4 regions of the Rahnella sp. RcJ3 genome follow, and region 2 is predicted to be linked to each of the others. Evidence: predicted binding sites of a transcription regulator. Region 2 holds the regulator's gene; each other region holds the start of a gene.
The links. Region 2 encodes LexA, which represses DNA repair genes until DNA is damaged. Its sites were predicted from a motif close to TNCTGTATGTACATACAGNA; they were not measured.

Region 1 (3,166 bases), on a different contig from region 2:
CGGCAGAAAGGGGTGTTTAACATGTTGCTGTCGGATGGCAATTTCGTGATGGCGTATTGCTCGACGAATTTGCACTGGATCACGCGGCGTGCGCCTTTCGGCAAGGCAACGTTGTTGGATCAGGATGTGGAAATTGATTTTCAGCAGCAGACGACACCGGATGATGTCGTCACCGTGATTGCCACGCAACCGCTGACGGCGAACGAAACCTGGAACAAAATTGCTCCAGGTGAATTCGCATTATTTCATCGGGGCGAACGCCAGCTGTGAAGGCAGCGGGGTGTTGGACAACGGTTGTAGCACTTCATATCTACCGTCAGTGACCACGACATTTGGTGGCTGATGGTGTTTCTCAAAGTACGCATATCCCGGCTGTAACTGGTTCCAGAAACTGTAATAGCTGGAGTTTTTATGCGCCTTCATGTTGGCATCGGTCATCCTGAACGGGTAAATGCTAATTTTTAAATTGCGTTGCCCGAACTGGAATGCCGCCTGTACGTAGGTGAATATTTCGTCCATATAGCCGTCGGTCATGGCGTAGCAACCAATAGACTTACAGTTACCGTGGATCATCAGATACTTACCTGAATAACCCTGCGAGATATCATAAGCATTGGGGAAACCGATGTTGATGGCGCGATAAAAGCGGCTGTCGGGTTTCAGGTGGTGAATATCCACGTTGTAGAAACCTTCCGGGCTTTTGAAATCGCCTTCGCGACGTTTATTTCCCAAACCGCCGGAAAAATCGCAGATGCCATAACTGCCGATCAGACGAAATTCGCCGTCGAGCTGAGCATACAATTCGAGTTTACGTTCCTGTTTGAAGATCTGGATATAAACAGGTGCACCCAGTAATTGTTTTTTTAGTGCCGCGTTGACCGGGACAGCATCGCTGGCCACGGCGTAATTTGCTGTAAATAAAGGCAAACTGAGGAGCATCGCAAGAAACAGCGCGATTCTGATCATTCTAAGTCCTGCTCGGTAATAATTTTGATTATTTTGTCTACAGCTCAACTGCCTGTAAGACCGCCACTGATTTTCTTCTTATGTACTGTCTGTCGGAAACGCTGTCATATTAATACTGATTAAATTTTTAGCAATCACCAAATAATGAATAATGACTTTAGGAATAGGAAAATTATTACGTTGCCATTAATGGTGATTAATTAAGTCAAACTAACCCTCATTTTCTATGTTGGACATCCCTGCATTCAACTGTATACTTATACAGTTATTGAGGGGGAGGGTTATGCGTAAAATCATTCATGTGGATATGGACTGCTTTTTCGCTGCGGTCGAAATGCGCGATGATCCTTCCCTGCGCGACATTCCTATTGCCATTGGCGGCAGTCGTGACCGCCGTGGTGTTATCAGCACCGCTAATTATCCTGCCCGCAAATTCGGCGTGCACAGCGCGATGCCCACCGGCATGGCACTGAAACTTTGCCCGCACCTGAAAGTGATCCCCGGCCGAATGGAGGCCTATAAAGAAGCGTCAAACCATATCCGTGAAATCTTTGCGCGTTATACGCCATTGATCGAACCGCTGTCACTCGATGAAGCTTATCTGGATGTTTCCCACGCGACGCAATGCAACGGCTCTGCAACGCTTATCGCTGCTGAAATCCGTCAGGCCATTTTCGATGAGATCAATCTGACGGCATCTGCGGGTATCGCGCCGATCAAATTTCTGGCAAAAATCGCCTCGGATCTGAACAAGCCCAACGGTCAGTTTGTGATCACGCCGGAAAAAGTCGGGGCGTTTTTACAGGATCTTCCGCTGAGTAAAATCCCCGGCGTCGGTAAAGTCACCGCTCAGCGTTTGCAGGAGCAGGGGCTGATCACCTGCGGCGATGTGCAGCGTTACGATCTGGCGAAACTGCTTAAACGCTTTGGCAAATTTGGCCGTGTGCTGTGGGAACGCTGTCAGGGTATCGATGAACGTGAAATTTCCCCCGAGCGGTTACGTAAATCGGTCGGCGTTGAACGCACACTGGCAGAAGATATCCACAGCTGGGAAGAATGCGTGTCGCTGATCGAACGTTTGTATCCTGAACTGCAAACACGTTTAAGCCGTGTCAGCCCAGATCTGCGCATCGCGAGGCAGGGCGTAAAACTCAAATTCCATGATTTCCAGCAGACCACGCAGGAACACGTCTGGCCGGTGCTGAATAAAGAAGATCTGCTGAAGGTCGCGCGTGAAGCCTGGGAACAGCGGCGTGGCGGAAGGGGAGTCAGGCTGGTGGGATTACATGTGACGTTGCAGGATCCGCAGATCGAGCGGCAGCTTCTGCTTCCCTGGGAATGATCCCCGTCATCCTTCAAACTGTCTCTGCGTTGGCTGCCTTCGCAAACCCCGGTCACATACTTGTGTATGCTACCGGGGATTTACTCAGTTGCCGCCTTGATACAGCCCGAATGATTTAGGGGACCGATCGAGTATTAACCGCGTTCAGGAATCGCTTTCAGCAGGGCCGTCAGCAGTTTCCAGTACAGCTCGACGCTGGCGATTTCCACCTGCTCATCCGGCGAGTGTGGCCCGGTGATGGTTGGCCCGATGGAAACCATGTCCATGTCCGGGTACGGTTTTTTGAACAGACCGCATTCCAGACCGGCGTGGATCACCATGATGTTCGGAGTTTTATTGAACAGCGTCTGGTAAGTTTCACGCACCAGCGTCATCACTGGTGAATTCGGCTCAGGTTTCCAGCCAGGATAGCTGCCTTTTGCCAGGCTTTTCGCGCCAGCCAGTTCACTCAGTGAATTGAGCATGCTGACCACATATTCTTTACCGCTGTCGATAAGCGAGCGGATCAGGCTGTTGATCGCCACTTCGTCATCTTTCATGGTGACAACACCGACGTTCAGCGAGGTTTCTACCACGCCTTTCACGTCATCACTCATGCGGATCACGCCGTTTGGCGTCGCGTTCAGCAGGGCAAGGAATTTACCCTGAGTTTCTGCGGTCAGCGCCTTCGCGTTGCTTTCAGCCGCTTCCACCACAAAGGCAATTTTCTTCTCTACCGCTGACAGTTCGAACTGAATCGTTGCCAGGAATTCTTGTGCTGCCGCTTTCAGCGCGTCTGCTTTATCAGCAGCAACAGCAAGAGTCACAATTGCTTCACGCGGGATAGCGTTACGCAGTGTGCCGCCGGTGAAGTCGAGC
Region 2 (3,166 bases):
TTCGTGGGAAATTTTCTTGCTGCGGGCTTCGTCTTCAATCGCTTTCTCAATGGCTTTTGAGGCCAGCAATTTATTGAATAAATCCTGACGTGCCGGAAGGCGCGGACCAACCGCAGCCAGACGCTGACGGGAGAAATGCATCCGCGCCACACGTGCCAGTTTTTGAGCAATCGTCTTATCTGTGCCGTGTTCCGTCGCCATATAACGCAGGGAAACGGTATTGGAGAAACGGACGAAACTGTCCCGCCCCAGCCACAGCACAGCGAAAAATTTCTGGATACCGTTCAGCACGCGCAGATGCGGCGTGTCGTCCTGACCTTCACGGCCCGGTGCACGACCAAACATTACCGACACCGGCAACATCTGAATGTCTAAATCCGGATTATTGCGGTGCAAATCAAGGTAGTCGTGGAACAGCTTTACGGACTCCTGCTTCGGCGTGTAATAAGAGAATACGCGCGGGCCTTCGGCTATAAAGACATGGCTTGGTAGCAGGGTTCCGTCAATTTCCAGCGGAATAAGAGGATCAGGCAGATTCTGCGCCAGACATTGCGCACGCAACGTCAGCAAATCGGCTTTGGAATTATAAGGTAATACGTACAAAATCGGCCGCGTCGGGTCTAAATGCAACTCGGTAACCGGATCTGAAGGTATGACCTTGCTCTTTACCAGCAATGAGAGTGGTAAATTCAATAATGTGTAATAAAGTCTACGCCAACCTGACATAAAAACGTGAAGCCTCTTGTTAGCAATTTCGCCGCAAGGATACCAGAAAGATCCGTGGAGATCTGTGGTCATATAAAAGCTAAAATGCTGCAAACACTCTAAGGATCAGTACCCGAAATGGCGAACCAAGTCACCGGATTTACCCGAATTTATAAAGCGGCCGGCTATTCCTGGAAAGGATTCAAAGCGGCATGGCAAAACGAAGCGGCATTTCGCCAGGAGGCCAGCGTCGCTATCCCGTTAATTTTGCTATCTTTCTGGCTTGATGTCAGCACCATTGAACGTATCCTGCTGGTGGGATCCGTCGTGCTGGTCTGTGTCACGGAGTTGCTCAACAGCGCGGTGGAATGTGCAATAGACCGCATCGGGCCTGAGTTTCATGTGCTTTCCGGTCGCGCAAAAGATATCGGCTCTGCTGCCGTACTTCTGACCATCATATTGGCGATTTTTGTCTGGGTCAGCATCTTTTGGTCGCGATGGTTCTGATTTGGAATCTGCATTCCAGGAATCAACGTTATGCCCTGTTTTTATTCAATCTTAGGTTTTCATTGACCGTTTAGCTGTATATACTCACAGCAAGACTGTATAAACAACCAGGGGGCGGAATGAAAGCTTTAACGACCAGACAACAAGAGGTCTACGACCTTATTCGCGATCATATCTCCACCACCGGTATGCCACCAACCCGCGCAGAGATTGCATCACGTCTGGGGTTCCGTTCTCCCAATGCGGCGGAAGAGCATCTTAAAGCGCTGGCGCGTAAAGGTGTTATTGAGATTGTTTCCGGTGCATCACGCGGCATTCGTCTGCTGATGGAAGAAGAAGAAGGTTTACCGCTGATTGGCCGCGTTGCCGCCGGTGAACCGCTGCTGGCGCAGCAACATATCGAAGGGCACTATCAGATCGATCCGGCAATGTTTAAGCCGAGCGCCGATTTCCTGCTGCGTGTCAGCGGTATGTCGATGCGTGATATTGGTATCCTTGACGGCGATCTGCTGGCCGTGCATAAAACGCAAGACGTGCGTAATGGTCAGGTTGTGGTGGCCCGTATCGATGATGAGGTCACCGTGAAACGCCTGAAAAAACAAGGCAGTGTGGTGCAGTTATTGCCAGAGAACAGCGAGTTTCAGCCGATCGTGGTGGATTTGCGCGAGCAGAATTTCAGCATTGAAGGCTTAGCCGTAGGTGTTATCCGCAACGGCGACTGGATCTGACCTTCGTACTTCGAGCTATCTCTGCGTTGGCTGCCTTCGCGAACCCCGGTCACATATTTGTGTATGCTCCCGGCGTTCGCTTAGTTGCCGCCTTGATATAACTCGAATTACTCGGTCAGATATGACTAAGTCAGAAATTGCTGTGTCAGATAGACAAGACTAAAACTAATTGAATATGGATGGCGGCCGCCTCTGGCATCCATGTGAATTCAAAGAGAAATGCGTTTCTCTCATCATCGCCCCTTTCGGGGCGATGTCATTTACAGGCATAACCTGAACCTCCGGCATGAGATTCTCTATGCAACATCATTCCCTGCGACACACACTCAAAAACACCTTTTTAAGCCCTGCCGATAAAGCGCTCTGGATGCTGGCATTGCCGATGATTTTTTCCAATATCACGGTGCCACTCCTCGGCCTGGTGGATACCGCAGTGATCGGTCATCTCGACAGCCCGGATTATCTCGGCGGCGTGGCTGTGGGTTCGATGATCACCACTTTCCTTTTTATGCTCTTACTGTTTCTGCGGATGAGTACCACCGGCATGACCGCTCAGGCGCTGGGCGCGAAAGATAATCAGCTTCTGGCGCGTGCTTTTGTACAACCCTTCCTTCTGGCTGTACTGGCGGGCGTCATTATTGTGGTATTCCGTCATCCGCTGATGGAGCTGGCGTTTCACATTGTCGGCGGCAGCCAGCCCGTGCTTGAACAGGCGAGGCTGTTTATCGAAATCCGCTGGTTCAGCGCCCCGGCTTCACTGGCGAATCTGGTGATCCTCGGGTGGTTGCTCGGCATTCAGTACGTTCGCGGGCCGGTGATTTTGCTGATTGCCGGGAATTTGCTGAATATCATTCTGGATCTGTGGCTGGTGATCGGGCTGGGCTGGAACGTGCGTGGCGCAGCCATGGCGACGGCAAGCTCCGAGTATTTCACGCTACTCATCGGGCTGTATTTCGTCTGGCGGGTGATGAAACGACGCGGTATCACCGGCGCAGAAATCACCTCCGCGTGGCGTGGTAATTTGCGCCGTCTTCTCGGGCTTAACCGCGACATCATGCTGCGCTCATTACTGTTGCAGCTTTGCTTTGCATCGCTGACCGTTCTGGGCGCGCGGCTGGGCAGCCACATTGTGGCGGTCAACGCCGTGTTGATGAACCTGCTGACATTTACCGCGTTTGCACTTGACGGTTTTGCTTATGCTATCGAAGCGCATTCCGGTGAGGCAT
Region 3 (3,166 bases), on a different contig from region 2:
ATATGGAAGCGGAAACTGCCGTGTTCCATATGATGGGGCAACCACAGGAAACCCGTCATTTATTAGTGCACAACGAGCAGGCTGTCATCTCTCCTAGTTGGTCAATTCACGCCGGGGTGGGTACCAAAAACTATACCTTCATCTGGGGTATGGTCGGTGAGAACCAGGTATTCGATGACATGGATCACGTCAAAGTCAGCGAACTGCGCTAACTCCCCCTTGCTCTGCCTTCACCGGCAGAGCAACTCATTTTTTATGGCGAACGCGCCGTTGCAAAAGAGACTCTGAATATGATCCTCCGTTCATTTGAATTAAGCGGCAAAGTCGCAATCGTCACCGGTTGCAATACCGGGCTGGGACAAGGCATGGCGCTGGGTCTCGCGCAGGCGGGATGCGATATTGTGGGCATTAACGTTTCCGCCCCTGAAGAAACTGAAAAAAAAGTCACCATGTTAGGCCGCCGTTTTCTCGATCTGAGGGCTGATCTGAGCACCATCACAGACATTCCTGAGCTGATCGAGAAAGCAGTCGGGGAATTTGGTCATATCGATATTCTGATCAATAACGCCGGGATTATCCGCCGTGAAGATGCCATCGAATTCAGCGAGAAAAACTGGGATGATGTGATGAATGTGAACAGCAAAACGCTGTTCTTTATGTCTCAGGCCGTGGCGAAGCAGTTCATCAAACAGGGTAACGGTGGCAAAATTATAAATATTGCCTCTATGCTCTCGTATCAGGGGGGGATCAGGGTGCCTTCCTATACCGCGTCAAAAAGCGCAGTAATGGGTCTGACCCGACTGATGGCCAATGAATGGGCGAAGCATAACGTCAATGTGAATGCGATTGCGCCGGGGTATATGGCGACTAACAATACGGAACAGTTGCGCGCCGATGAAGAACGCAGCAAAGAAATCCTCGACAGAATCCCCGCCGGACGCTGGGGTCTGCCGGAAGATGTCATGGGGCCGGTAGTCTTTCTGGCATCGAAAGCCTCTGATTACGTTAATGGTTACACCATTGCCGTCGATGGTGGTTGGCTCGCGCGTTAAGGGCAGCATAAGTGACACCAGAAAGGCGTATTCTTATACGCTTTTTTGTTTTTTATCAGTCCGTTGACAATTAGTTACAGGGCATCTCTTCCAAGATTGTGACAGTTTCACTTATACTGGATAAAATAACAGTTATCCAGTTCGGACGCGTCATGACGGCGGAAGGCCATCTCATTTTCTCAATTGCCTGTGCAGTATTTGCTAAGAAGGCCCAGCTTTCTCCCGAACTGGCGCATGGTGACTGGTGGCACATCATTCCAGGGTCTTTGCTTACCTGTCTGCTGCCCGATATTGATCACCCCAAATCGGTGCTGGGCCAGCGTCTCAAATGGTTGTCGGCCCCCATCGCCCGGGCTTTTGGTCACCGTGGATTCACTCACAGTTTGCTGGCGGTGGCTGGAGGGATTTTCCTGCTACGCACTCATTTCCCTCACGACTGGGTGATCCCCGCTGATGCTTTCCACGCCATGATTATCGGTTACCTGAGCCATATCCTGGCAGATATGCTGACGCCTGCAGGAGTGCCGCTGCTCTGGCCTTGTCGATGGCGTTTCCGGCTACCGCTGATTAACAGCCAGAAAGGTAATCAACTCGAGCGCACGCTCTGCCTTATGCTGGTCGGCCTGACGCTTTTCTGGCCAGACTGGACGCCCATCATTGGTGCAATAAATCCTGACTTTTTTAATCACATCCTGAAATTATTCATCTGAATAGCATGAAATATTGCCGATATGATGAAAATTAGTACAAATACCAACAAAAAGTTATAATGAATTCCTTTTGGATATAAATACTCAGACCCTCAAACTGATATTCTGCCCCCCAATGCTTTGGGATGGTGCAGTCCTTTTCCGGAAACACCCGTTTCATTTATCAAAATTATAAGTTTGGAGTCTGGTATGAATCTTCCGCTCGTTCTTAACGTAGTGGTTTTCGTTGCCCTGCTTTTGCTGCTGGCACAAACCCGCCACAAGCAATGGAGCCTGGCAAAAAAAGTTTTACTGGGTCTGGCTATGGGTGTCGTATTTGGCCTGGCTTTACAGCTGATCTACGGTTCCGATGATCCGGTACTAAAAACCTCAATTACCTGGTTCAATATTGTCGGTAACGGCTACGTCCAGTTGCTGCAAATGATCGTCATGCCGCTGGTTTTCGTCTCTATTCTGAGCGCGGTAGCGAAACTGCATAACGCGTCATCGCTGGGGAAAATCAGCTTCCTGACCATCGGTACCCTGCTGTTCACCACACTGATCGCTTCTCTGGTGGGTATCTTCGTGACGGGCCTGTTCGGCCTCACCGCTGACGGCCTGGTACAGGGTACGCAGGAAACGGCGCGACTGACGGCAATTCAGTCTAACTATGTCGGCAAAGTGGCTGACCTGAGCGTGCCTCAGTTGATCCTTTCCTTTATACCTAAGAACCCGTTTGCTGATCTGACAGGCGCAAGTCCGACATCAATCATCAGCGTCGTGATCTTCGCCGCCTTCGTTGGTGTAGCCGCCCTGCAACTGGTGAAAGATGATGCAGAAAAAGGTCCGCGCATTCTGGCCTTTATCGATACCCTGCAGGCATGGGTGATGAAGCTGGTGCGTCTGGTCATGAAACTGACCCCGTACGGGGTACTGGCTCTGATGACCAAAGTGGTCGCCGGTTCGAACATTCAGGACATCATTAAACTCGGCAGCTTTGTGGTCGCGTCTTACCTGGGTCTTGGCATTATGTTTGTTGTTCACGCGATACTGCTGTCGTTCACCGGTGTTAATCCGGCGAAATTCTTCCGTAAAGTCTGGCCGGTGCTGACTTTTGCCTTCACCAGCCGTTCAAGTGCCGCGACCATCCCGCTGAGCGTTGAAGCGCAAACACGCCGTCTGGGTATTCCTGAATCTATCGCCAGCTTTGCGGCATCGTTCGGGGCAACGATTGGTCAGAACGGCTGTGCAGGTCTGTATCCAACCATGTTGGCCGTCATGGTTGCGCCAACCGTCGGCATCGACCCGTTTGATCCGGTATGGATTGCAACATTAGTGGGTATTGTTACCCTGAGCTCTGCCGGTGTTGCCGGTGTGGGTGGTGGTGCGACATTTGCAGCCCTGATCGTGTTGCCAGCCATGGGC
Region 4 (3,166 bases), on a different contig from region 2:
AACTGGCAAATATCGAGTCGGAGCAGTCTCTGCCGGAAAACCAGACCGGCAAAAGCCCGTTTGCGGAAGACCGTCTGACTGGCCTTGATGATATCTGGCTGCGCATTTCCCGCCATTTTACGCCGCAATCGGTGTTGTTCCGTCATGCAATTCGTATGTCTGTCGTGCTCTTTGTAGGCTACGTTTTCATTCAGGTCAGCGGCTTAAATCACGGCTACTGGATCTTGCTCACCAGTCTTTTTGTCTGTCAACCAAACTACAGTGCGACCCGCCGGAGGTTAGCTCTGAGGATAATCGGAACACTCGCCGGTATTGCTCTCGGGATCCCTATCTTGTATTTCGTTCCGTCCGTTGACGGGCAAATGATTCTGATCGTCATCAGCGGGTTATTGTTCTTTGCGTTCCGCACAGTGCAATACGCGCAGGCCACAATGTTCATCACCCTTCTGGTGTTGTTATGCTTCAATTTGTTAGGCGAAGGATTTGAAGTCGCTATCCCGAGAGTAATCGATACGCTGATTGGTTGTGGTATCGCCTGGGCGGCAGTGACCTTTATATGGCCCGACTGGAAATTCAGGCAACTTGATAAGGTGGTCAGAAAAACGTTCGATGCTAATTGCCGTTATCTTGATGCTATTCTGGTGCAGTACCATCAGGGGAAAGACAACAGTCTCGAGTACCGTCTGGCCCGCCGTGATGCGCATAATTGCGATGCCGAACTGGCGTCCGTGGTGTCGAACATGAGCTCTGAGAGAAATAACGAACCGGCGACACTCGAAGCGGCGTTTCGCCTGTTATGCCTCAATCATACTATGCTGAGCTACATTTCAGCGCTGGGTGCCCATCGCGAAAAACTCAATGATGCCGAAACCCTGAGGTTGCTGGATGATGCAGCATGCTGCGTTGACGGCGCTTTGCATCATCTGCCTTCTGAAGCAGAACGCATCCAACACGCGCTCGGTGAACTCACTGCACGTATTCAGATGCGTACAACGGATATCGACAGTAAAGAGCAGCTCGTGCTTCAGCAAATTGGATTACTGGTGGCTCATTTGCCTGAGCTCACCAGTCTTAATACTAAGATCCTGCCGGCACAAAATCGGCTCTAATTGCAGATAACTTACGCAAATTTAGTGCACAACCGTTGATAGCTGCTCTTGGTGATGGTTAAACCAGTGAGTTAATGACTCTCTGGATTCCATCGGCAAAGCGGCTTCATGGAAGCCCAAAATTGCCCCTTCGAGTGCCATCAGTAAATTAATCCCTAAATTCTTTTTTTTAATGGCACACAGTTTGAGGTAGGTATGGCAGGCCCCCTGTAACCGCAAGTCCCCCGAGTTCTCAATGCCGACTTGCCAGAGCATCCTTTCTAGCGCCAGCGAGAGATTGGGTAAATCTTTCAATCGGACCGCTTCGTTGTTTTTTTTCAGCTCTATATCCCGCAACATCCCTTGCAACGATAATCTGCCCAGCTCGCACAGTGCCTGGTGATCACTCCATTGCCGGGCACTCACTTTGAAATAACGCAACTGCACATCCATGCCTCGCTTGCGATAGGTCAGCCTCTCCATCTTTTTGCGGCGAAAATGAGTTTCGGTTTCTCCGGTCGCTCGCAGATAGAGTTCACCATCAGAAACCAGGGCGAACATGACGCGGTCAGCGGACAAGCTCATCCCCCCAAATTGGGTGCGGGAACGAATATTGCCCAACGGGGCAAAAATCTCCAGACACTCAAGCACTCGTTTTTTTGATTTGTTTATCATTGCGTTATCCTTTTCACGTTAATCCCTTGCTTCCATTTTGAGTTACCAAAACAGCTAAAAGCAAAATACGCAATCTTATGAACTCCAACAAACATAAAATGCCGTTACAGCCTGTTGCCTTCAAAATTTGCGAGATATCTTGGAAAAATTGGGTTGATCTTTGCTCACCGCCAGAGTACTGTACATACATACAGTAACTCACTGGAGTACATCATTATGCGAACTCAACACCATACAAATCATCATTTTAGTCAGCTTGCTTTGCCCGTCACTCCGTCACAGGTAAATACGTCTGCATCCTTGAATAATGGTCTGATCACTGAGTTCGTCTATAGTGCGAGCCAACCTGCTTTTGCGCAGTTATTACTGCCCTTACTGCAACACCTGGGTATGCAGTCTCGCTGGTTGTTGTGGCTCACACCTCAACAAAAACTGAGCCGTCATTGGTTATCTCAGTCAGGTCTGCCGGTGGATAAGATGGTGCAAGTTAATCAAATTACGGCGATGTCGACGGTAGATGCGATGGAGAAAGCCTTGCAGACGGGTAACTACAGTGTCGTGTTGGGATGGCTTCCGGATTTGAGTGATACTGAGAGGGAAAGATTGCAAATTGCAGCACGCCAGGGTGGTGCTTACGGCTTCATAATGAGACCGACAAATGAACAGAATTCAGCTTGTGGACATCATTCCACAGTAAAAATTCACTCTTCCGTATACCATTAGTTCAAAATAGGAATCTTCCTATGAAAATAATGCGGAACTTAGTGATTTGTGCTGAATAATGCCTGCAAGCCAGTAAAAACGGGCTTCCGGAATGCAGATTAGTGCCAGATTTTGTCAGCAAATTGCCAAAGCCGTTAAGAAATGTGTCCGTTTTTCCCTTTTTTTCCACGGTGTTAACACATCAAGCTTGTAAGTTTCGCGCCACGTTGTAGACTTTACAACGCCAAGGTTGCTCGATAATGCCAACGTAAAGTGGCAAGTTCTGAAATGAAGCAATAATCTTGGCGTAAGGATTTTAACCAAGGGCTTAAAAAGCTTAAAGCTCAATTGCCTATTTGGATGATAACGAGGCGCAAAATGAAAAAGACAGCTATCGCATTAGCAGTGGCACTGGCAGGTTTCGCTACCGTAGCGCAAGCCGCCCCTAAAGATAACACCTGGTATACCGGTGGTAAATTGGGCTGGTCCCAATACCATGACACTGGTTTCGCAAACGCTTACAACGGTATCGGCAACGGCCCTACCCACGAAAGCCAACTGGGTGCAGGTGCGTTCTTGGGTTACCAAGCGAACCAATACCTGGGCTTTGAAATGGGATATGACTGGCTTGGCCGTATGCCTTACAAAGGCAGCGTAAATAACGGCGCGTTCAAAGCACAAGGCGTTCAGCTGGCTGCTAA

Region 1: the regulator LexA is predicted to act here: its motif matches at 1,214-1,233, upstream of dinB (DNA polymerase IV).
Region 3: the regulator LexA is predicted to act here: its motif matches at 1,167-1,186, upstream of DXU84_RS16585 (metal-dependent hydrolase).
Region 4: the regulator LexA is predicted to act here: its motif matches at 1,940-1,959, upstream of sulA (SOS-induced cell division inhibitor SulA).

The regions. Positions count from the first base shown of each region.
Region 1 covers NZ_QSNX01000002.1:57,115-60,280, forward strand. Annotated here, with positions in the region: gene DXU84_RS02875 (class II glutamine amidotransferase) at 1-270, shown strand, start outside; gene dpaA (peptidoglycan meso-diaminopimelic acid protein amidase) at 241-966, opposite strand; gene dinB (DNA polymerase IV) at 1,250-2,308, shown strand; gene pepD (beta-Ala-His dipeptidase) at 2,443-3,166, opposite strand, start outside.
Region 2 covers NZ_QSNX01000010.1:195,250-198,415, reverse strand. Annotated here, with positions in the region: gene plsB (glycerol-3-phosphate 1-O-acyltransferase PlsB) at 1-726, opposite strand, end outside; gene DXU84_RS15160 (diacylglycerol kinase) at 844-1,212, shown strand; gene lexA (transcriptional repressor LexA) at 1,332-1,940, shown strand; gene dinF (MATE family efflux transporter DinF) at 2,239-3,166, shown strand, end outside.
Region 3 covers NZ_QSNX01000012.1:82,444-85,609, reverse strand. Annotated here, with positions in the region: gene kduI (5-dehydro-4-deoxy-D-glucuronate isomerase) at 1-212, shown strand, start outside; gene kduD (2-dehydro-3-deoxy-D-gluconate 5-dehydrogenase KduD) at 291-1,052, shown strand; gene DXU84_RS16585 (metal-dependent hydrolase) at 1,205-1,762, shown strand; gene DXU84_RS16580 (L-cystine transporter) at 1,952-3,166, shown strand, end outside.
Region 4 covers NZ_QSNX01000003.1:164,019-167,184, forward strand. Annotated here, with positions in the region: gene yccS (YccS family putative transporter) at 1-1,109, shown strand, start outside; gene DXU84_RS05615 (TfoX/Sxy family DNA transformation protein) at 1,131-1,763, opposite strand; gene sulA (SOS-induced cell division inhibitor SulA) at 1,980-2,486, shown strand; gene ompA (porin OmpA) at 2,844-3,166, shown strand, end outside.